DNA from 4 places in the Bradyrhizobium sp. USDA 10063 genome. Region 3 is predicted to be linked to each of the others. Evidence: riboswitches for the same ligand, from Rfam matches in the RefSeq annotation. Region 3 holds a riboswitch; each other region holds the start of a gene.

Region 1 (5,768 bases), 920 kb from region 3:
AAGCCGTTCCAATCCTTGTCCTGCAAAGCCTGGAAGAACGCGTTGCGCCAATAATTCGTCGCCACATCGGCTGCGACCAAAGCGAGTTGTGCCGCGATCGTGCAGAATAGCAGTCCGATGGCACTCCATCGCTCCTTGGAGCGAAAATACGGAGCCGCAATACGAATTGCTTCCCGCAAGGAGGCCTTCAGCGAGAGCGCTTCAGTCAAGATGTTGGTCCCTCCTGCCGGGGTTGGATGCGGGCTTCCTCGATCGGGCAGGCTTTGCAGAAGCGCCGATCGGGAAGTAGATATTGCAGGCAACAAACGCGCCGACGGCGGACGCTGGTCCCGTTCTCCGAAACGTAGTGAACCGCATCGAACAAGGGATTGGCTTTGCCGTGCCAATCAGCGGTCTCCAAGAGATGCCGCGCTTCAGAAAGCCTCTGCGAGGGACCGGATACCGCCTCGATCCTGCGCAGCATTGCTTCGAATGTATTGCCGACATTGCTCCAGAACACGCGCGCCGTGACGTCAGTCCTCCCGCACCACATGTCGATCAGCGGCGCGAAGTGATCGAACACCAGCGGCTTGAAGCGATGAAACGGGCCTTGGTTGCCGCTGTCGTTGACGCCGCCGATCTTCACCGCATCGACACGCGCATCATCGCCGACGATAAAGCGCAAGCTGGATAGCTCCACCGAGATGGATTGTTCCAACAGGATGTCGGCAAGCCGCACCGGCGGGATGAACGCGTTCAAATACCATTTCATCCATATCGAATGCACGGCGCGGGCATCGAACACCTCGAAGCGTCGCGCGAAACGTTGATTGATCGCCTCGCGCATTGCGCTATCCAGGAGTCTTTCCGCCTCCAACGCCACGCGCGGGTCTTGCCAGGCCACCAGACGGCCGGCGAAAGATGCGTAGTCTCCGACGGCCAGCCGGTCGAGCGCGGTACAGACTTCGTCTGATGTCACGCGCCGCCCGCCCCGAACGATTTACCAGCGCGCACGCAGGGTCCCCGTGATGTTGCGTCCCGGTCCATAGTAGCAGTTGAGCGCGTCGTCGCACGAACCGATATACCGCTCGTCCAAGAGGTTCTTGACGTTCAGCGCGATGTCCCACTTCTTGAATCTTGGCGACAATTCGCCCAGCTCATAGCGTGCGGTGAAGTCGTACAGCGTGAAGGAGAGCACCGCCAGGGTGTTGAGTGCATCGACCGCTTGATCGCCGACGAAGCGCACGCCGCCGCCGAGCGTCACGCCGGCCAAATCTCCGCCTGCAAAACGGTAGGTGGTCCATAGTGACGCCTGGTTCATCGGGATGCCGACGGGATGTTTGCCGAGCCCGCCGGCCGTGTTGGTCGCGATCACCTTGGTGTCGAGATAGGTGTAGGCCGCGCTGATGTTGAAGCCATACAGGCGGGTTGTCTTCAGCTCGATCTCGCCGCCTTGGCTTTGGACAGAACTGGTCTGAACCGCAAAGCCCCTGTGCGCCAGATCGGCCGTCAGCACGTTGTATTGGGTGATATCGAACACCGCGGCGGTCGCCAGAATATCATAGCCGGGAGGCATGTATTTGATGCCCACCTCCTTCTGGTCACCGGTGACCGGAATGAAGGCCCGACCAAAAAAGTCGGTACCTGCCGTCGGCGTGAAGGTCTGCGAGTAGCTTGCATAAGGCGCGACGCCGTTGTCGAAAGCATAGATCAGGCCGGCGTTGTACGTCAGGGCATGGTCGGGCTGCCGCGTCCAGGGCGGGTTGGAGAGCACCCCTGTTGCCAGGTTGAGCGAGCGGGTCTTCTGATCTTGCTGGAGTTGATCATAGCGCGCGCCAAGCAGGACCGACAGGCGGCCGATCTCGGTGCGATCCTGCACATAGGCGCCGGCCTGCCGCTGATCCTGATAACGGAATGTGGTGATCGGGATCGGGCTCGCGAACGGCTGTCCATAGATGGGATTATAGAGATTGAGCGGACTCGCTGCGCCAGTGCCTGTACCCTGGAAATTCGGGACCGCGGAATAGTCGGCGCCAAACAGCACATGATGGCGCAGCGGGCCCATATCGAAATCCGCCTTCAGGCGGTTGTCGATCTGGTACATGTCGATCTGGAAGGTTTGGTTGGCCGCGATCCGGTTCGTTGTCGTGGTGTTCGGGGTCGCGCTGCTCTGCACTTCGTTCAGATTGATATCGATGTTCTGGTAATAGAAATTCTGCTGGAACGAGAATACGTCGTTGAACTGATGCTTGAACTCGTAGCCAATGCGGGCCTGCTGCACCGATGTGTTGTGGTAGCTGGGCTCCCCGAGAAACAGGTTACGGGAGATGAACTGACCGGTCGGGCCGGGAACGATCGTGCCCGCGTAGGGCAGCGGCTGTAATACCGTGAGCTTGGGATCGTTCTGATAGGCCGCGAGTATTGTAAGGCTCGTATCCTCGTCGATTCGCCACGTGAAGGATGGCGCGATGAAGGCGCGCTCGTCTTTGGTGAAGTCGATTTGACCGTCGCCGATCCTGCCAAGGCCGACCACGCGATAGAGCAGCGAATGATCCGACGTGACCGGGCCGCCGACATCGAATGCGCCTTCCAGCGAATTGCGTATTCCCATCCGCAGCAGGACTTCGCCGAAGGCCTGATCGGTTGGACGCTTGCTGACGAGGTCCCAAAGACCGCCAGGGCTGCCCTGGCCGTACAAGGTCGCGGCGGGTCCCTTGAGAACATCGATGCGCTCGAGCCCGTACGGTTCCAGGCCGTAATTGTTGACGTTGAGCCGCAGCCCATCGAGGAATTGCAGGCCTTGGAAACCGCGGATCGAAACATAATCGCGGGTAAACTGGCCCTCCCGGAAATAGGTGCTCACGCCGGCCGTGTATTGCAGGGCGTCCCGCACGCTCTGCACGTCGCGGTCGGTCATCTCCTGCCGGGTCACCGTCGAGACCGAGCGCGGCCACTGCAGGATCGGCGTTCCGACCTTGGCGCCGGCCTCGGTGGTGCGGGCGACGTAGCCGTCAACGCCATCTCTGCCCTGATTCGTGCTGGAGGTATCGGAAGCCGGCGACACCGGGGCGGGGTTGGCATTGGAGCGGGACGTTCGCGACGCGCGATGCGCTGCGTTTCGTGACCTTGCCTGCTGTGCAGCACCCGGCGGCCGTGCGCTCGGCTGGCCGGGGTGCACCACCACCGGCGGCAGCGCAGGATCGGGTCCCGCTTGTTGCGCCTGAGCCGGTAGGCCCGCTGTCAGCACCATCATTGCGGCGCCGGCAACACCAGACTTGAACGCTAAACGACTTAATCCGGCGACAACACTAAACTGAATTCTCAATACGAACCCCCAACGAGCGAAATGAACGGCGATCGCGAGCCTGCGTGCAAAAGCACGCGGCATGCATCACCGCGCACGACGCCGGCAACGACCTACGGCAGCTTTCTGATTGGCAGAACCGAACGGGCCCCCACGGCAACGTGACACGTCACCGCGACAAATCCCCAGGGGATCAGGCGCTGTAAGCGCCCTTAACCTTGAGAATTTCGCTTCGGCTCACCCCGACCGACGCGTTTCGCCCGTGACCACGACAAACGGCAGGTCTCCTGGCTTGCGGATCATCGCCTCCTGATCGCCTTCCCGGATCCGAGATCCAGTGGCACATGACCAGAGACTCACCGCTTACAGTTGCGGGGGCAGCTGCGGCGTTGGGACAGAGCCCGCACCGCATTCCCTTTTGATCTCCCGAAGGAGAACCGTCGCGATCACAATAGGTTTTTTCAGAAACCGCTGTCAACAATACGCGAGTAAGCAGACGACATCATCTCCGCGCCGATCTTTCTGCGGTAAGTCTGTAGAGCGGTGTCGAAAAACCGAGCTGCTGCGGTGGACTATCAAATCGACCGGATGACGGCGGCAACGCCCAGCAGAAAACCGACCTCGAACACCTGCTCGATGGCCCCGAGCACGTCGCCGGTATAGCCGCCGATCAGCCGTCGCGACCACAGCGTGACGGCAACTGCCAGTGCGATGCCGCAAGCGATGCCGGCAAGAAGGGCGAACGGAGCATGTGTGCCGGAGGCCGCAGCGAGCGGTGTCAGCGCGAGCAGCACCACGATCGTCGCGAAGCCGATTTCGCCTGTCCGGAGCGTCGAGGGTGCATAAGCCACCTTCATCGAGGAGATGTTGCCGGCATATTTCATCCAGCCGAGGACCGGCAGCGCCACGGCGCGGCCGGCGGCTCCACTTGCAATCAGCGCCGCCGCGCCAGTCCAGGCCGGCATCTCAGTGAGCGCCGCCACGCGCAATGCGATCGCGAAAACGAGTGCGAGCGTGCCATAGGTTCCGATCCGGCTGTCCTTCATGATGGTGAGACGCTGTTCGACCGTCCAGCCGCCGCCAAAGCCGTCCGCGGTGTCGGCCAGGCCATCCTCGTGCAATCCGCAGGTGAGGAGGACGCTTGCCATCACCGCCATGAGCGCCGCGATCACCGGTCCCAGTATGAGGGATGTGAACAGAAGGGCGGCCGCCGAAACCAGACCGACGATCGCGCCGACCAGCGGGAAGAATGGCGAGGAGCGGGCCAGCCAATCGGAATCGGGCGCATCCTTCGAATCGCCGACCGGGATGATCGTCAGGAATCGGACCGCGTCGCGAAAACGATCCAGGCTCATCTAGATCTTTCCCTCCAGCACGTCGCTGAGGTCGGCGACGTCGGTCAGCAGGCGGGACGCTGCCCGCACCAGCGGGACCGCCAGCAACGCGCCGGTGCCCTCGCCAAGTCTCATGTCGAGAGCGAGCAACGGCCGCGCCTGAAGCGCCGTCAGCACGATATCGTGACCCTTCTCGGCCGACCGATGCGCAAAAACGCAATAGTCGCGCGTCGCCGGCGCCAGCCTGACGGCGACAAGGGCGGCCGCAGACGAAATGAAGCCGTCGATGACGACCGGACGGTGATGCGCCGCTGCGCCAAGCGCTGCACCCGTCATCATCGCGATCTCGAAGCCGCCGAATTCCCTGAGCACCTCGAACGGCGCCGTGGCGTCGCTGCGATTGGCTGCCTTGTGGATGGCGGCGCGCTTGCGCGCCATGCCTGATTCGTCCTGGCCGGCGCCGACTCCGATGCAGTCATCCAGGGAAGCGGGCGCCAGCCGATGCACCAGGAGTGCGGAAGACGCGGTGTTGCCTATTCCCATCTCGCCGAGTGCGATGATGTCGGCACCTGCCTCGATTTCACGGGAAGCTATGGCAAAGCCGGCCGCGAGCGCCTTGTGCGCTTCCTCGGTCGACATGGCAGCCTCCCGCGCGGAATTCGCGGTGCCGGCCCGGATCTTGACATCGAAGAGGTCGGGATGGGCAGGCAGATCGCTGGCAACGCCGGCGTCCACGACGCGGATGCTGACGTCTGACGCAGCCGCAAAGGCGTTGGCGCTGGCGCGACCTGCGAGGTAGGTCCTCACCATCGCGGCCGTCACGGCGGACGGATATTGCGAAACGCCTTCTTCCGTCAGCCCGTGATCGCCGGCGAATACGAGCAGGACGGCCTTTTGTAGCGCTGCGGCGGATGGATGGGCGATCATGCCGAGCTGCACCGCCAGGTCTTCGATTCGTCCCAGCGATCCCGGCGGCTTGGCTTTGCCGTCGATTCGCGCGCGCATTGTCTTAGCAAGCGTCTGATCGATTGGAGCGATCGCGGGGATCTGCAAGTCGGATGGGATTTGGAAGGTCATGGGCGCCTCGTGAGCGCGCCTTAAGTGACTGAAGGAAAGGTGCGGGTCAACTGCGGTTGACCGCCGTCGCGGGG
Region 2 (5,768 bases), 3.3 Mb from region 3:
AATCGCGGGCTGAAGGTCCAGTGCTTCAAGAGCGGGCCCGACTATATCGATCCCGCCTTTCATGCGGCCGCCACCGGGCGCGTTTCCATGAACATCGATAGCTGGGCCATGCGTCGCGAGGCCATCGAAGCGCTCGTCTCGCGCGGTGCTGATGCGGACCTCGTTCTGGCCGAAGGCTCGATGGGCCTGTTCGACGGCGTTGCCGCACCGGGCGTCTCGGGGACCGGCGCTACCGCCGATATCGCCGAGATGATGGGCTGGCCGGTCTTGCTGGTGCTCGATCCATCCGGACAGGCGCAAACCGCCGCGGCTGTGGCCGCGGGATTGCGCGATTTCCGCGCAGGCGTGCGCCTCGCCGGCGTTGTCCTCAATCGCGTCTCCAGTGCGCGGCACGAAAACCTCGTGCGCCGCGCCATGGCAGGCGCTGGCATTGCCGTGTTCGGTGCGTTGCCCCGCCATACAGCAATCACCTTGCCGAAGCGGCACCTTGGCCTGGTGCAGGTGGAAGAGCAGGCCGAGGTCGACGGCCTGGTTGCCGAAGCCGCGCGCTTCGTCACGGATCATGTCGATCTGGATAGCGTGCTGGAATCGGCAATATGCACCTGGACCGCGCCGAGCGCCGCACACGACTTAAACGTCACGCCGCCCGGCCAACGCATCGCGCTGGCGCGCGACGCTGCATTCTCGTTCGTCTATCCGCACATGGTGGAGGCTTGGCGCGCGGCCGGAGCCGAGATCACGATCTTCTCGCCGCTTGCCGATGAGGGCCCTGATGATAGTGCCGACATCTGCTGGCTGCCTGGCGGCTATCCTGAGTTACATGCCGGCCGGCTAGCGGCCAACATACGGTTTCGCGGAAGGCTGCGCGCCTTCGCCGAGACGCGACCCGTGCACGGCGAATGCGGGGGCTATATGGTGATGGGCAACGCCCTGACCGACGGTGATGGCGTTCGCCATGAGATGGTTGGTTTGCTCGGTCTTGAGACGAGTTTTGCCGAGCGTCGCATGCATCTGGGCTACCGGTTTGCGGAGCTCGCTGCTTCGATGCCGGGGCACAAACCCGGCGCACGTCTTCGAGGCCACGAGTTTCACTATTCCACGATCATCGCGCAACCAGATAAAGCTCTCGCTGTCGTGCGCGATGCGACCGGCGCCGTGGTTGCCGAAACCGGTTCGCGGCGTGGTCACGCCACAGGCACGTTCTTCCACCTAATTGCGGAGGAGAGGTGACCGTTTCGTCTCCTTTGTCTCGGTACGCGGCCGCCGATGGCCAACTTTTCGGCCTGCATGTCGACAATCCGGTGAGGGAAGGCCAGCTGACGGGCGTGCCGATCCGGACCGACCTGTCGGTTACGCTGTTCCTTTCGGAGCGGGAGGATTATGACGGCGGCGAGCTCGTCATCGAGGACCTCTATGGCTCCCATGAACTGAAGCTGCCGGCCGGCGATCTCGTACTTTATCCTGCTTCAAGTCTGCATCCGGTCACGGACGTGACACGGGGCACGCGTGTTGCGTCTTTCTTGTTGCAGAGCATGGTACGGGATGCGGGGGGCCGCAGCCTGATCTTCGATCTCGACACCGCCATCCAGGCGTTGGTTCAGCGGCTTGGGCGAGACGATCCTGAAACGGGTCGAATTGACCGGCATCTATCCCAACCTGATCCGTTACTGGGCCGAAGCATGAATGCCTCTCTCATCCGCTCGAGGGGGTCACCGTGATGATGCCGTCGTGGATCCGACTTCGCCCCTTGACGCCTGCTCCGCGAAAGGGGCACACAGGGAAGGCATGGTACTCAACGCGGCGCAACGCGCCGGAGCATAATCGGGAATGGCATAGGGGCCGAGTTGCGGTGCCCGAAGCCCCGGCCGGTCCCGCGACTTAAAGCGGTGCAGGGATCCGATCCGCTATTGGGCAATCATGCCGGGGAAGACCGCACTCCCTGTCGAACCGAGAGCCAGGAGACCGGCCCTGCAAGTTTTGACGCCATGGCCGTCGCGTGTGACGGCAGGAAGGACGTGGACCATGCACATTGAACCGGGGATTGTGACGGGAGCCAAGCTCGTGCTGAGCTACGCTACGGGCGCCGCCGCGGCCAGCTGTACCCTGAAGCTCGCGGTCGATACCGTGCGCGAGCAGGGTGTCGCTTCTTTTGTCGTGCGCACGATTGCAACGACGGCGCTGGTATTTTCGTTCTTCGAGCTGTTCCCGCATTTTCGGGTCGGTGTCTCGGAGGTGCATTTCATCCTCGGCTCGACCTTGTTCCTCTTGTTCGGTACGGCACCGGCTGCACTCGGGCTCGCGCTCGGTCTTCTGCTGCAGGGCCTGTTCTTCGTGCCGACCGACCTGCCGCAATACGGCATGAACCTCACCACGCTGCTGGTGCCATTGTTTGCGGTCCACGCGCTCGCTCAGCGGATCATTCCTCGAAATACGGCCTATGTTGACCTACAATATAGCCAGGCGCTGGCGCTCTCGACGGCGTATCAGTCCGGCATTGTGGCATGGGTCGCGTTCTGGGCGCTCTATGGTGCGGGCTTTGGCGCGTCCAACCTCGCCGACATCGCGACTTTTGCCGCTTCCTACACGTTTGTCATCGTGATCGAGCCATTAGCCGATCTGGCCGCGCTTGCTCTGGCAAAGTCGCTGCGAGGCGTCACAGTCGAGGGCTTCGTCACCCAGCGTCTCCACAACGCCCGCTGACGACCTAGAAAGGCGGACCCGACGGCGGCCTTCGTATCAGTGATGCTGACGCTCTCCCTGATAGGTATCGGTTGCGGCGATCCCGAACAGCTCACGCTCGCCGCGATCCGTGCCCTCAATGCAGTCGATCTCATCCTGATCCCTCGCAAGGGAGCTGTTAAGTCCGACCTCGCCGAGTTGCGGCGGACGATTTGCGCAGAGGTACTCACCAACGATCGGACGCGCATCGCGGAATTCGACCTGCCCGTGCGGGACGCCTGCGTGGCAGATTACCGGAAAGCCGTGGACGAATGGCACGACGCCGTCGCTGCAACCTGGTCGCGAGAAATAGCGAGCCACCTTGGAAACACGGGGCGCGTTGCGCTGCTGATCTGGGGGGATCCTTCGCTCTATGACTCGTCCTTGCGGATCGCGCGCAGGCTCAATCCGTTGCCGACCATCGACGTGGTTCCGGGCATCACATCTATCCAGGCGCTGTGCGCGGCGCATGCGCTGCCGCTGAACGATGTCGGCGAACCCTTCTTAGTTACCACCGGGCGGCGGTTGCGTGAGGGCGGCTGGCCTGATAGCGCCGACACTGTTGTCGTGTTACTGGATGGCGGCGCGGCGTTCCAGTCCTTGAAGCCCAAAGGAATCCACATCTGGTGGGGTGCCTATCTCGGGATGACCAATCAGATCACCATGTCGGGTGAGCTTTCCGACGTGGGGCCTCGCATCGTCGCCGCACGGCAACAGGCGCGCGAGCGACATGGCTGGATCATGGACAGCTGTATCCTGAAACGCAGATCCTGACGTGGCCGTCCATTGCGCCGCCGCACTCGCGCGTCGGGCTCAACTTACCAAGCCGACCGGGGGCACTTGGCCGGCTCGAGCAAATCGCGATTGAGCTTGCCGGTCTGCAACAGTTGAGGCAACCTCGTGCAGCCCGCGTGCCGATCACCATATTCGCTAGCGATCACGGCATTGTTGCTCAGGGGGGCGCGTATCCTCAGGAGGTGACGATCGCCATGATGTCGAATTTCGCCTCGGGCGGAGCCGCGATATCGGTGCTGGCGCGCGAACTATAGCGGTTTTCGCCCGATTTGAATCTGGGGGATTCCCAAACGGTTAGCGATGATGGAGACTGTGTGCATTGATTCTCCTTGCCGGCGGGGGCGGGCGGTGCCGAAGGCCTATTCTTGTGACCTGCGGGAACGCGTTATCGAGGCCGTGGCTGCGGGCGCGTCGCGGCGCGAGGCGGCCGAACGCTTCGAGGTGAGTGTAGCATCGGCGGTCAAGTGGGTGCAGCGCTGGCGGGACGATAACAGCGCCGCTGCGAAGCCGCGCGGCGGAAGCGTTTCGCCGCTCGAAGAGTTCGCAACCGAGATTTTGGCTGTGGTTGCTGAGCATCCAGACCTGACCCTGGTGGAGACGCTTGCAGAGCTGCGCAAGCGGAGAATTCGAACCAGCCGCAGCGCGCTCTGGCGCTTTCTCGACCGTCACAACATCACCTTTAAAAAAAAGCCTGCAGGCTACTGAACGGCAGCGAGAGGACGTTGCGCGAGCTCGCCGACGTTGGATACGAGAGCAAGGTTTTCTTGATCCCGCCCGGCTCGTTTTTATCGACGAGACTGCGGTCAGCACAAATCTGGCGCGGCTCCGGGGGCGTGCGCCAAGGGGTGTCAGGGTGATCGGCGCCGTTCCGCTGGGGTCATGGGAGACCATCACTTTCGTGGCGGCCTTGCGCCACAATAAAATGACTGCCCCGATGGTGATCGAGGGAGCTATGACCGGAGAAATGTTCCTCGCCTATGTTGAGCAGTGCTTGGTTCCAACCCTTCGGCGCAACGACATCGTCGTGATGGACAACTGCCGAGTTCACATGGCGCCTGCCGTTAGGCACGCGATTGAGAAGGCAAAGGCGAGCGTGCGGTATCTCCCGAAATACTCGCCTGATCTTAATCCGATCGAGCTGCCCTACAGCAAATTTAAGGCATACTTGCGTAAGGTCGCGGCACGAACAGTTCCGCATCTCACGCGCGCGATCCGTTCGTTCATCCCACAACTAAGCCCACGCGAATGCACCAACTATTTCGCTCACGCAGGCTATGCTTCTAAATGACAGGAATCCGCTTTAGGCTCAAGTCTCGAGGTCATCGACGGCGGCACGCTGACGCAATCGCCGGTGCCTGGCATTCTTACCGACAAGCCGCGGTTCGGTAGCAGCGATTTCAGCGCGGAGGCTGCGCTCGAGCCAAAGGAACTGACCTTTGCCTTTGAATGTGGACAGCGGGCGGTGTTGCGCGCGGAGGCCGGAAGGTCCGATCTCCTGATCCTCGGTGAGATGGGCATCGGCAATATCACGACGTCAGCCGCGATCGCAGCCAGCCCGCTCGGCGTGAGCGCAGAGGAGATCCGCCGGCAGCGGAACGGGTGTTGATGCTGCCGGCCGCGCGCGCAAGGCACGCGTGATCGACGCAGCGCTCGCCCATCATGGTTTTACCACTCCCGGTACGACTCCTGAGCAAATCCTGTGCGCGGTCGGGGTCTCGAGATCGCGACCGCTGCGGCGCGATCATTGCGGCCGCACAGCGTCGCATTCCGGTCCTGATTGACGGCTTTATCGTGTCGGTTGCGGCATTCGCGGCCATGCGCCTCAATCCGTCATGCCAGCCGTTTCTGTTGCCCTCGCATCAATCGGCGGAGCAGGGACACCGTCTGGTCCTTCGCGCCCTGAATGTGGTTCGCCGCAACTCGCCGGAGGGCATTGGCGGCGCTGGGCCTCCTCTTTCTTCGCAATCGGCAGGTCGCGCTTGTTGTTGATGAGCTCAATCAGCGCCGCTTCGCAGGGAGCCTCAGACGGTTAACTCGCCGCACTGCGCACGATTTCGATGCGTGAGGAGATGCAAACATCTTGTTCGGCAATAAGCAGTCTGGGATGTTATATTGGCGACAAACATGGATAGGTTTGTCGGAAGTCGGACATGCGACGTGCAGCGAGCTCGGGAAAAGCCCTTGGAGACGTTTTTTAAGGTTGGTTTGGAGCTTGCATAGAAGCGGGAAAGCAGCAGTACGAGAGATGGCGATTG
Region 3 (5,768 bases):
CCAAGGGACTGCTCGAGTTCGAGACGCTGACCGGCGACGAGATCATCGATCTCTTGAAGGGCAAGAAGCCGAACCGTGAGTCCGTGCTCGAGCCAACCACGCCGCGTGCTTCCGCCGTGCCGCCTGCCGGCAAGTCGCGCCCGCGCCCAGATCCGGACCCCGGCCTGGAGCCGCAGCCTCAGGCGTAAGCGCAATCAGAGAGCAAGACGTGCAGAAGCCCGGCCTAGCGCCGGGCTTCTACTTTACTTTGTGATTGCTCCACAACAGGCATCGGTGGTTATGGGTCCTGGCCTTCGCCAGGACGACACCGTCATTGCGAGGAGCGCAAGCGACGAAGCAATCCATTCTCCGCAAGCAGCGAAATGGATTGTTTCGCTAGCGCTCGCAATGACGTGGCAGCCGACTGCAGATCGTCATGCCGTCGCGGGCGCGCCGAGATGCACGGCCAGTATGTGCTCCGGCGTCTCGACGACCTCGATCTTCTCGCCATCACCGCCGACGAAAGAAAGCACGGTGCGCTCGCCGTCGCGCCACATGCTGCCGACGAGCGCGATATTGATGTGAACGGGCTGCCCCGTCTCGAACCTCGTGCATTGAATCCAGAAGCGCATGGCGTTCTCCTCCTCAAATCGCCACAGGATACGAGACGGGGCCTCACCGTCTAGGCAAGCGATCGCAATTCGCGCGCGGCGGCGACCATGTTGGCAAGTGCCGGGCGCACCTCCTCCCACTTGCGGGTCTTCAAGCCGCAGTCGGGATTGATCCAGAGTTGGGCATCGGAGAGCCGTTGCCTTGCGAGCTTGAGAAGGTCGGTGATCTCGCCGACATCAGGCACGCGCGGCGAATGGATATCGTAAACGCCGGGGCCGATTTCGTTCGGGTAGCGATAGTTCCGGAAGGCGTCGAGCAATTCCATTTTCGAGCGCGAGGTCTCGATCGAGATGACGTCCGCGTCCATCGCTGCGATGGCGTCGATGATGTCGTTGAATTCGGAGTAGCACATATGGGTGTGGATCTGGGTCTCGTCCTGCACGCCGGAGGAGCAGATGCGAAAACTGTCGACCGCCCAGTCTAGATAGCTATTCCATTCCGACCTGCGCAGCGGCAGGCCTTCGCGCAGCGCGGCCTCATCGATCTGGATCATGCCGGCGCCGGCCGCCTCGAGATCAAGCACCTCATCGCGGATCGCGAGCGCGATCTGCCGGCACACTTCGCTGCGCGGCAGGTCGTCGCGAACAAACGACCAGTTCAGGATGGTCACGGGGCCCGTCAGCATCGCCTTCACCGGCTTCGCTGTCAGCGACTGCGCGAATTGCCACCATTCGACGGTCATGGGGTGCGGGCGCGAGACGTCGCCGTAGAGGATCGGCGGCCGGACGCAGCGCGAGCCATAGGACTGCACCCAACCGAGCTCGGTGAAGGCGAAGCCGGAAAGCTGCTCGCCAAAATACTGCACCATGTCGTTGCGCTCGAACTCGCCATGGACCAGGACGTCAAGCCCGATGTCCTCCTGCCAGCGCACTGCGCGCGCCGTCTGATCCTGCAGATAGGTCTTGTACGCGGTATCACTGAGCGCGCCCTTGGCATGTGCGGCGCGTGTGTTCCTGACGTCGGTCGTCTGCGGAAAGGAGCCGATGGTCGTGGTCGGGAAGCGCGGCAGGTTGAACCGCTCGTGCTGCACCTCGGCGCGCTCGGCAAATGGGCTGGCGCGATGGCGCATGCCGTCATCGACGGCGGCGAGACGCTGCGCGACAGCCGCATTGTGAATCCGGGGCGAGATCTTGCGCGCGGCAGCGGCGGCGTCGGATGCGCGTATCGCTTCTGACGCATGCGCCCGGCCGCTTCCAAGCGCCGCTCCCAGCGCGGCAAGCTCTTCGAGCTTCTGCACCGAGAATGAAAGCCAGGTCTTCACTTCGGGATCGAGCTTGCTTTCCAGCGCGAGATCGATCGGCACATGAAGCAGCGAGCAGGACGGCGCGAGCTGGATGCGCTCCTTGCCGAGTTTCGCGACGACAGGTTCGAGCCGCTCGAAGATTCGAGTCAGATCCGCACGCCATATGTTACGGCCGTCGATCACGCCGAGCGACAGCACGCGCTCTTTCGGAATGTCCATGAGATCGCCGAGCTGCTCCGGCGCACGCACGAGATCGAGATGCAGGCCGGCGACCGGAAGATCAAACGCGACCGCACGATTGCCGTCGAGCCCACCAAAATAGGTTGCCAGCATGATCCTGATGCTCGGCACCGCTTTGGCGATTTCGGAATAGGCGCGACGTAGGGCCTGCTGAGCGGCGGCGTCCAGATCAAGCACGAGACAGGGCTCGTCGATCTGCACCCATTCCGCACCGCGGGCGGCGAGTTCGCGCAATATTTCGATGTAGACCGGCAAGAGCCTGTCGAGCAGCGACAGCGTGTCGAAATGCGGATCCTTGGACTTGGCCAGTTTCAGGAACGTGACCGGGCCGACCAGCACGGGACGCGTCTGATAACCCAGCGCCTTCGCCTCCTCATACTCTTCGATCGGCTTGCGCGAGGCGAGCGCAAAATACTGGTTCTTGCGAAGCTCCGGCACCATGTAGTGATAGTTGGTGTCGAACCATTTCGTCATCTCGAGTGCGGCCACGCCGTGTGCGTGATGGGCATGTCCGCAGTCGCCAGCGTCGCCCTCTACGCCGCGCGCCATCGCGAAATAGGTCGCAAGCGGCACAGCACCGCCGGTCCAGCCGTAACTTTTTGGGATCGCGCCGACCATTGCGCAGGTGTCGAGCACCTGATCGTAGAACGAAAAATCGTTCGACGGGATCACGGTGATGCCGAGCTTCTTCTGCCGCGCCCAGTTGGCTGCGCGCAGCCCGACGCCGGTTTCGATCAGCGTCTTTTCGTCTATCGCGCCGGACCAGAAGCGTTCCAGCGCGAATTTCAGTTCACGGCGCGGACCGATCCGCGGCGTGCCGAGGGACGCAACAGCAAGTGAAGTGGGAGACATTGGCTTAACCCCATGAGTTGGGGGCAAAGGCCGTAGTGACACGTCTGGATTCCCTGAGCGATGGGCGCACGGAATCGCAACCGCACCACCGGGACACCCCGCCCGAGGACGTGTACGTTGTCGAGGCAGGTCTCCTGGCTCGCGGGTCGTCACTGCGGTCCGGCCTTCCCGAAGCCTTGCAGGCTTCAGTGGCAGTTGTGGACCGCGGCTCGCCGCTTACAGTTGCGGGGGCAGCTCCGGCTTCACACCGGCTTCCCTCTTAGCTCCGGAAAGATCTCTCCGAAGAACCACGACGCGTTCACTTACCGGCAAGATCGCGCGAACGTCAACTCGGCTGACATCACGTGCGCGTGGAGCCCGTTGTTCACAGCGCCAGCGGGGGGAGCCGAAATTTTTGCGCTTCGCCGATACGCGCCATTGACACCATTGTCCAAATCGCACCAGATGTAGCTGTCACGGTCCATCATGACGCAAGGAATGGTGGCTAAGAGGGAATCCGGTGATCGCGTATCGCTCGCGAGAATCCGGCGCTGCCCCCGCAACTGTAAGCAGTGAGTTGCTTCCGGCTTAGACGTCACTGATGCGGCATCGCATTGGGAAGACGGGGAGTAACGCCGACCTGCGAGCCAGGAGACCTGCCGTGACAGCAAAATAACGTCCACGGGCGGGGTGTCCCGGCGGTCGCTTGCAGGCTCATGCCGGTCCGCCGCCGGCATCATCACGCAGCGTCGCTCCTGGCATCCGGCCCCAGCAACATCACGGGGTTCGCAAGATGTCACTCTCTCTCGATCGCGAAGCAACAGTCGCGCCTCTCATTAACCTGCGGCCCGAATCGATCGCGGCGCCGGAAGCACAACTTCCGATGCAGGTGATCCGTCGCAACGGCATGGTGTCGCAATTCGATGCCGGCAAGATCTCGGTGGCAATGACCAAGGCCTTCCTTGCGGTCGAAGGTCATACGGCGGCTGCGTCGCGGCGCGTTCACGAAGCGGTCGAGGCGTTGACGGCCGAGGTGGTCGGCGCGCTGTCGCGCCGGATGAGCGAAGGCCGCACCTTTCATATCGAAGACATCCAGGACCAGGTCGAACTGGCGCTGATGCGCAGCGGCCATCACAAGGTCGCGCGCGCCTATGTGCTCTATCGCGAGGAACGCGCGCGGCAGCGCGCCGAGCAGCAGGCGGCGAAATCGGCAAAGGCCGCGGCCGGCCCCGTCATCCATGTGACGCTCGCGGACGGCAGCAAGGTGCCGCTCGATCATGCGCGGCTGGCGATGATTGTCGGCGAGGCCTGCGCCGGACTCGACGGTGTCGAGGCCGCGCCGGTGGTCGCTGAAATCCAGCGCAATCTCTATGACGGCATCAGCCAGGATGAACTGGCGCTCGCCAGCGTGATGGCGGCGCGCACGCTGGTCGAGCAGGAGCCGAACTACGCCTATGTCAGCGCGCGCCTGCTGCTCGACAAGCTCCGCACCGAAGTGCTGTCCGTCGTGCAGGGCGCACCAACCACTGCGTCGCAGGCGGACATGGCGATCCGCTATGGCGAATACTTCCCGGCCTATGTCAAGGTGGGCATCCGCGCCGAATTGCTCGATCCCGAGCTCGGCCGCTTCGACCTCAACAAGCTCGCCGCGGCGCTGAAGCCGGAGCGCGATCTGACGTTCCAGTTCTTGGGGCTGCAGACGCTCTATGATCGCTATTTCCTGCATGCCCGCGGCAACCGGATCGAATTGCCGCAAGCCTTCTTCATGCGTGTCGCCATGGGGCTGGCACTCCGCGAGATCGACCGCGAGGCGCGCGCGATCGAGTTCTACAATCTCCTGTCCTCCTTCGACTTCATGGCGTCGACGCCGACGCTGTTCAATTCCGGCACGCTGCGCCCGCAATTGTCGTCGTGCTTCCTCACCACCGTTCCTGACGATCTCGACGGCATCTTCAAGTCGATCAAGGACAATGCACTGCTTGCCAAATATTCCGGCGGCCTCGGCAATGACTGGACGCGGGTGCGGGGGTTAGGCGCGCATATCAAGGGCACCAATGGCGAGAGCCAGGGCGTGGTGCCGTTCCTCAAAGTGGCCAACGACACCGCGATTGCGGTCAACCAGGGCGGAAAACGCAAGGGCGCGGTCTGCGCCTATCTCGAGACCTGGCACATCGACATCGAGGAGTTTTTGGACCTGCGCAAGAACACCGGCGACGATCGCCGCCGCACCCATGACATGAACACCGCGAACTGGGTGCCCGATCTCTTCATGCAGCGCGTCGAGGCCGACGGCGAATGGACGCTGTTCTCGCCGGACGAGACGCCCGATCTGCACGATCTCTACGGCAAGGCCTTTGCCGAGCGTTACGCGTCCTATGAAGAGAAGGCCGCGCGCGGCGAGATCCGCGTATCCAAGAAGATCCGCGCGGTCGATCTCTGGCGCAAGATGCTGACCATGCTGTTCGAGACCGGCCATCCCTGGATCACCTTCAAGGACCCCTGCAATTTGCGCTCACCGCAGCGCCATGCCGGCGTGATCCATTCCTCCAATCTCTGCACCGAGATCACGCTCAACACTTCGGATGAGGAAACCGCTGTCTGCAATCTCGGCTCGATCAACCTGCTCAACCATGTCGGTGAGCGCGGGCTCGACTCTGTCAGGCTGAGTCGGACGATCGCGACCGCGATGCGGATGCTCGACAATGTCGTCGACATCAACTTCTACACCATCCCCGAGGCGCGGCGCTCCAACCTGCGGCATCGGCCGGTCGGCCTCGGCCTGATGGGATTCCAGGATGCGCTG
Region 4 (5,768 bases), 930 kb from region 3:
CACAGCAAATCCGGATCGCCGATGATCGCGTCGAATGCGAGCGCCAGTACAACGATCAACGCCGTTTCGCTTCCCGCCAGCATGTCATCGCGCCACGCGGTTTAGTTCGGCGACGAGGCGTTCCAGCGCCTCCGAAAGCATCGGGCCGCCGCAGACGGTCAGCTTCTCAGGGATGACCAGGCGTTTCGACGGCGGATAGAAACGTTCAAGTGCGGGATGCATCAGGAATGCTTCGCCTTCGTCTTCTGCGAAGTCGCCGCCGTCAGATACAAGGAGGAGATCGGGTCTCAGCTTGACGATCGCCTCCAGCGACGCGAAGCCGCCAAGCTTGTAGCCGAGGTCACTTGCCGCGTTCTTCAGGCCGATCGTGGCCAGCATGGAGCTCATCAAGCTGCCGCCACCCGAGACCCAGCCGCGCCGCGACAAGGCCAGCACGCGATAGGATCGCTGCGAGAGCGCCTCCTTCGCGTGCTGGATTGCGATGTCCAACCGCCGTATTTCGGATGCGGCGCGATCCGTCTGGTGCAGGAGTTCGCCCATTCGCCGGATCTGGTCCTTCACATCCTCCAGCGAACGCGCAGCGTCGAATTCGATCACGCGCACGCGATTCTCCTTCAGCAATTCTCGTGTCGCACGCTTCGTGAACCTGCCGGCGACCACTGCGTCCGGTCGCAATATCAGGACATCTTCGGCTTCGCCCGATAGTCGGGGGTAGGCTGCGGCCTTCTCCGCGTTCCAGGAGCGGGCGGGGTCGCGCGAATAGGGACTGAGGCCGAGAATCTGGCTTGGATCCGCCAGCGCCAGCAGCAGTTGGTCCGTGCACACATTGATGGACGCGACGCGTGGCAGATCGGCTGCATCAGCGATATGTGCTCCGCACAGCGCTGCCAGTAACAAAAACGTTGCGCCGATCGCCGGCCGCAGCGCGTCAACAAGGGTCTCGCGCGGGGTCGCGATTGATGGCATGAAGCGATCATGAAGCACGGCGGTGATCTGACGGAAGCTATTGCGCGCCACGGCGGCGAGCCCTTGGACTGGCTCGACCTGTCGACCGGGATCAATCCCTGGCCGTGGACGATTCCGCATCCCATTCCAGAGAGTACATGGACGCGCTTGCCATCGTGTGCCGACGAGCAGGACCTGCTCGCCGCCGCGCGCGAAGCCTATGGTGTGCCCGACCATGCGGGTATCGCGGCCGCCGCCGGCACGCAGGCCCTCATTCAATGGATCCCGTATCTCGCCGGTCCCGGAACGGTTGCGATTGTCACTCCGACCTATGGCGAGCATTCGGCCGCATGGAGCAGCGGAGGCCGAGAGGTCATCGCCGTGAATGATCTGTCCGCGTTGCCTGAACGCGCCCTTCACGCTGTCATCGTTAGTCCCAACAATCCGGATGGACGTATCGCGGATGGCGGGGTGCTCCGGCACGTTGCCGAGCGGCTCGACCGTCGTGGTGGCTGGCTGGTCATCGATGAGGCCTTTGCCGACGTTGATCCAGCGATCAGCGCTGTCGGGATGAGCGCCGACCTTCCCATCCTCGTGCTGCGTTCCTTCGGCAAGTTCTATGGGCTCGCCGGACTTCGCCTCGGCTTCGCGGTCGGCCGACGCGACATCGTCGAGCGTATCGCCGCGGCGCTCGGTCCATGGCCGGCCTCCGGCCCGGCGCTTCACGTCGGCACCGCCGCCTTGCGGGGCCGATCGTGGGCTGATGCGATGCGTGCGAAGCTCGCTCGCCAGTCTGGTGAGCTCGACAATATCCTGACAGCGGCCGGCCTTCATCTCGTCGGAGGGACCACGCTGTTTCGCCTTGCCTCCCATCCCGATGCCCCGGCCCTGCACGCCGAATTGGCCCGACGCCACATCTGGTGCCGTAGCTTCGACTGGGCGCGCGAATGGCTGCGATTTGGCCTTGCGCCGGACGATGGTCTCGATCGCCTGGCCAGCGCGCTTCAATCGTTCAAATAGCGCATCCCGCGCGTCAATCATCACGTCCGCTTTACCAGTGAGCATCAAACCCGACATAAGCTGCGGGACCGGTGGTGCCATAGTTGAACACTTCCTGATAGTGCTCGTTGAAAATGTTCTCGCCGCGCAAGTACACCTTCCAGGTCTCATCGATCTTGTATTCGGTGTAGAGGTCGACGCGGACGTAAGGGGCGAGCGGCAGCGTCTCGTTCGAACCGCTGTAGCGCGTGGATACCGCGAGCACCCGCGGCTCGATCAGCCAGTCCTTGATCGGTGTGATCGGAAACGAGAATCGCGCCAGGTTTTCCGGCCGGCGCGCCAGCGTCAATCCGGTCGAAAGATCCTTGGCCTGCAGATAGGTAAAGGCGGCGTTGAACCGCAGGTATCCCGGCAGGATATCGACATTGACGCCAAGCTCCAATCCGTCGGTTTCGGCACGCGAGATGTTCACATAGTGGCCGAGTGGATGTGCCGGATCGATCACGAAGTCGATCAGGTTGCTGAACCTGTTGCCGAATCCGGTCAGCGAAACCACGACGCGACCTCCGAACAGGCTTTGGTCGATGCCGGCGTCGTAACCGAAGCTTTCCTCTGGACTGAGCGCGGGATTGCCGTAGGTCGGCGCATAGAGCTGATAGAGCGTCGGGGCCTTGGCGCCGGTCCCGGCGCTCGCATGCAGCTTGGTGCCGGTCTCCGCGATCGTGTAGGCCGCGGTGGCTCGCCATGTCTCGAACCGCGCGACGTCAACGACGTTGTCGACCCGGCCGCCGATCGTGACGTTGAGCCGCTCGCCGATCGGCAGTTGCCAGAGCGCGAACACCGAATTCGTGTCCTGCGTCCCCGCGAGCTGTGGCGTCGTGGCTCCTGGGATCGGCAGCAGGTTGGTGGTGGAGGTGCTCGCCGTTTCGTGCTGCACGCGCGATCCGACGATGAGCGATCCCAGCGGGCCGACCTTCAGGTTGCCCTGATATTCCAGGCCCGTGCTGTCGCCGACGAAATTGGAGAGGATGGACGTGGTGTTCCGCGGCAGCTTGTTGATCTTGTAGGTGACATCATCGAACGAGCGGTCGATGTGCGTCTCGAACGCGCTCACGCCATGGGTGAGGATGCCGCCGAGCGTGTCGAAGGAGGCGCGTCCCCAGACCTGTTCGAGAAGGCGCGTCGCGCTCGACGGCGTGTCCGGGAACGCTCCACTGGACTGGTCGTAGGCGGACCGCGTGAACGAGGCCAGCATTCCGGTCTCCAGGCGTACGCCTTCGCCGGCGTCGTAGCCGACGCGTGCCGAACCGCCGACGCGGTCGAAGCCGTCGCGCTCGAGGGGCCCATACTTGGCCTCGAGCGCCGGGATGCGATAGCCATAGCGCGAAAAGGCCGTTGCTGTGCTGACCGCTTCCCGTGAATGCGTAGGACCACGGCCCCGAGGTTCCGGTCAGCGCTGCGCTGCTGCTCGCCGTGCCGTAGCTTCCGCCCTCGGTGCGGACGTCGAGTTGCGCCGGGCCGGTGCCCCTCTTGGTGATGATGTTGACCACGCCGCCCATCGCGTCCGATCCGTAGAGCGCGCTCTGCGGTCCTTTCAGCACCTCGATCCGCTCGATCGCGCCCGGGGCGAACATCGCGAAATCGAAATCGCCGCTGGCGGCGGTCGGATCGTTGACCCTGATGCCGTCGATCATGACCAGCGTCTGGCCGGTATTGGCGCCGCGCAAACGCACATTGGTCGTTGCGCCTGGTCCGCCGCTCTCGGTGATATCGAGCCCGGGCACTGTCCGCAGCGCGTCGACGAGCGAGGTCGGATTGCTGGTCGCGAGCATCTGGTTCGTGACCACGCTGACCGAACTTCCAGTCCGGCTTGCGGGCTCCGGTGTCCGGTCGGGAGTTACGACGAGTTCAGGAGTCGGCGGAGGGGCCTCGTTACTCGGCGCCGGACGCACAGGACGAGTCGCTGAAGATGTTCGCTTGTTCCTCGAGGCCGGCTTGGACCGGGCGTCCGGATTGACGACCACCGCAGGGAGTTGTTCGGGACGCGATTGAGCCATCGCGCCAGTCTGATCGCATGCAGCAACGGCCGCACACACGGCAAGAAAACGCCGCAAGCTCATGAATGCCCTTTCCGCCGACCCACCGTCGAACGAGTTGATACCCGTCAACGGCCGGTCTCCTGGCTCGCGGTCGTCTCGCGATCCGCCTTCCCAAGCCCGCTTGGCAGGCTCAGTGGCATCCGGATCGCAAATATCCGCTTACAGTTGCGGGGGCAGCCGCGGCATTGGGAAGAGTCCCGCACCGCGTTCCCGTTTCACCCTTTGAGGGCACCGATGACGGCGGCTAAGAAGCACAACGCCGAGCAAAACTCAAATCGATAACGATCCTTCAGACCCCAACAGCATTTCTCCAGATCGCTGGCAGGGGCGAACTGAATGATGAACACAGAAAGTTGCAGGCAGGCGAAAGGATAGAAACGGCTCGTTGATTCGCCGCGCCGAAGCCATTTGACATGGTTCAACGCCGGCCAGGGGGAAACACACTGCGCTATTCCCGCGACCGGAATCGTCAACCTCTGATAAATACCTTAGGTTGCTAATAGTGGCCTGAGGCGGTAGCCTGTCGATCGAGCAGCTACTGCGGATAGATGCCGAGCATTGATGCCTGTCCGGTACGCTGTCGGCACACGGAGGAACAGAACATGTCGGTCCCGTGCAAGTTCGAACTTAGCCTCCTCAGCCACGACGAATACGAGACCATCCGCCTCACGCATCATCCCGCCATCTATGAGGTCGAGCCGACTGATCTTGCGGCCATGCAGTCCCGCTTGCGCAAGATGCGCGACAAGGAGCGAACGCTCAGCCGACAAAAGCGGCGAGAGACGCGTGGAAAAGGCCAGGCTCGCGGCGCGAACTTCCCTGGAACGGCCGACCGTCCATCACAACGCAAGCAGGTCTTTGCCGCAGCACTGAAGCGGGTCAACAGCGAGCTCAGGCGTCTTCACAACCTGGCAGCTCGGACCGCCCATGCCGAGGCGGCCCGAAAGGCGCTCGCGCTGCGTCGAGCCGCGGACTTCGTTCCCTATCCCTCCGCCGGGTCTGCCGCCAACGAAGGCATGGTGCCGCGCTTGAGCACGCGCCGAAGGAAGATCGTCACTGGCGCGCGAATCGGGCGAGTGTCGCAGGCGACGAAAGTCGCTCAGGCAATACGCGATGCGCGAGGCGCATGAGCCTGCGCTGACCAGTGCGCATTACCGCCAGCGGGTGTCTTACCGGCGGGGTTCGTCGCAACGCTACATTTAGGCAGGACGGGTAAGGCGTGTCGGCTTTGATCTCGGCGTCACCGGAGGTGGCGTTCTATCCTGGGCTGTCCTTGCCAAGAACTCGCGGATTGGTCCCGGCACCATGCGCGGGAGCTATGTGGGGGCCAGCGCCAATGTTGCGCTGGGCCCCGGCTTTGGCGCCAACGTCCTGATCGGCGGATCGCGCCGAAGCGTCGTCCTGCAGCCGCATTCCGTCGAGCGCACGATCGGGGTCAATCTCGCGGCAACGGTGACCCATTTGACCCTGGGCGCAAGGGGACGACGATAACGCATCCCTCGATAGTTCCTCAAAAGCAATGCGGAACGTTGCCGACCTTTGGCTCAGGCCCCACGAACCCGCGTGCAGGCTCGTCGTATTCAAAAACCAACGCAGTTCAGGACACCACATCCTTTTGTCGTACCAACTGATTTTGGTGCGCCATATGTACCGCCGGCTGCCGGGTGGTGGCTGGAAATAGACCGGCTGAGACGCTGGCCAGACGGTGGTGGGTCGTAAGCAATG

The links. Region 3 has a riboswitch for cobalamin ahead of metE (5-methyltetrahydropteroyltriglutamate--homocysteine S-methyltransferase). Riboswitches for the same ligand answer to the same signal wherever they lie in the genome.
Region 1: another riboswitch for cobalamin. It lies ahead of ACVJGD_RS18920 (TonB-dependent siderophore receptor); the one in region 3 lies ahead of metE (5-methyltetrahydropteroyltriglutamate--homocysteine S-methyltransferase).
Region 2: another riboswitch for cobalamin. It lies ahead of ACVJGD_RS38575 (energy-coupling factor ABC transporter permease); the one in region 3 lies ahead of metE (5-methyltetrahydropteroyltriglutamate--homocysteine S-methyltransferase).
Region 4: another riboswitch for cobalamin. It lies ahead of ACVJGD_RS18855 (TonB-dependent receptor); the one in region 3 lies ahead of metE (5-methyltetrahydropteroyltriglutamate--homocysteine S-methyltransferase).

What each region holds. Positions count from the first base shown of each region.
Region 1 is NZ_JBSSGP010000002.1:3,523,923-3,529,690, reverse strand. It holds gene ACVJGD_RS18930 (ABC transporter ATP-binding protein/permease) at 1-209, opposite strand, end outside; gene fhuF (siderophore-iron reductase FhuF) at 206-958, opposite strand; gene ACVJGD_RS18920 (TonB-dependent siderophore receptor) at 980-3,232, opposite strand; cobalamin riboswitch at 3,544-3,740, opposite strand; gene cobS (adenosylcobinamide-GDP ribazoletransferase) at 3,859-4,638, opposite strand; gene cobT (nicotinate-nucleotide--dimethylbenzimidazole phosphoribosyltransferase) at 4,639-5,694, opposite strand.
Region 2 is NZ_JBSSGP010000002.1:7,778,777-7,784,544, forward strand. It holds gene ACVJGD_RS38565 (cobyrinate a,c-diamide synthase) at 1-1,230, shown strand, start outside; partial or broken gene ACVJGD_RS38570 (Fe2+-dependent dioxygenase) at 1,248-1,683, shown strand; cobalamin riboswitch at 1,770-1,985, shown strand; gene ACVJGD_RS38575 (energy-coupling factor ABC transporter permease) at 2,023-2,700, shown strand; gene cobF (precorrin-6A synthase (deacetylating)) at 2,743-3,492, shown strand; partial or broken gene ACVJGD_RS38585 (nicotinate-nucleotide--dimethylbenzimidazole phosphoribosyltransferase) at 3,494-3,764, shown strand; one part of gene ACVJGD_RS38590 (IS630 family transposase) at 3,817-4,211, shown strand; one part of gene ACVJGD_RS38590 (IS630 family transposase) at 4,210-4,801, shown strand; partial or broken gene ACVJGD_RS38595 (nicotinate-nucleotide--dimethylbenzimidazole phosphoribosyltransferase) at 4,814-5,421, shown strand; gene ACVJGD_RS38600 (BolA/IbaG family iron-sulfur metabolism protein) at 5,759-5,768, shown strand, end outside.
Region 3 is NZ_JBSSGP010000002.1:4,440,665-4,446,432, reverse strand. It holds gene ftsH (ATP-dependent zinc metalloprotease FtsH) at 1-188, shown strand, start outside; gene ACVJGD_RS23070 (hypothetical protein) at 414-611, opposite strand; gene metE (5-methyltetrahydropteroyltriglutamate--homocysteine S-methyltransferase) at 662-2,986, opposite strand; cobalamin riboswitch at 3,094-3,293, opposite strand; cobalamin riboswitch at 3,426-3,643, shown strand; gene ACVJGD_RS23060 (ribonucleoside-diphosphate reductase subunit alpha) at 3,759-5,768, shown strand, end outside.
Region 4 is NZ_JBSSGP010000002.1:3,509,167-3,514,934, reverse strand. It holds gene cbiB (adenosylcobinamide-phosphate synthase CbiB) at 1-83, opposite strand, end outside; gene ACVJGD_RS18870 (ABC transporter substrate-binding protein) at 85-966, opposite strand; gene cobD (threonine-phosphate decarboxylase CobD) at 976-1,965, shown strand; gene ACVJGD_RS18860 (TonB-dependent receptor) at 1,997-3,199, opposite strand; partial or broken gene ACVJGD_RS18855 (TonB-dependent receptor) at 3,504-4,001, opposite strand; cobalamin riboswitch at 4,097-4,294, opposite strand; gene ACVJGD_RS18850 (hypothetical protein) at 4,646-5,173, shown strand; partial or broken gene ACVJGD_RS18845 (DUF992 domain-containing protein) at 5,262-5,534, shown strand.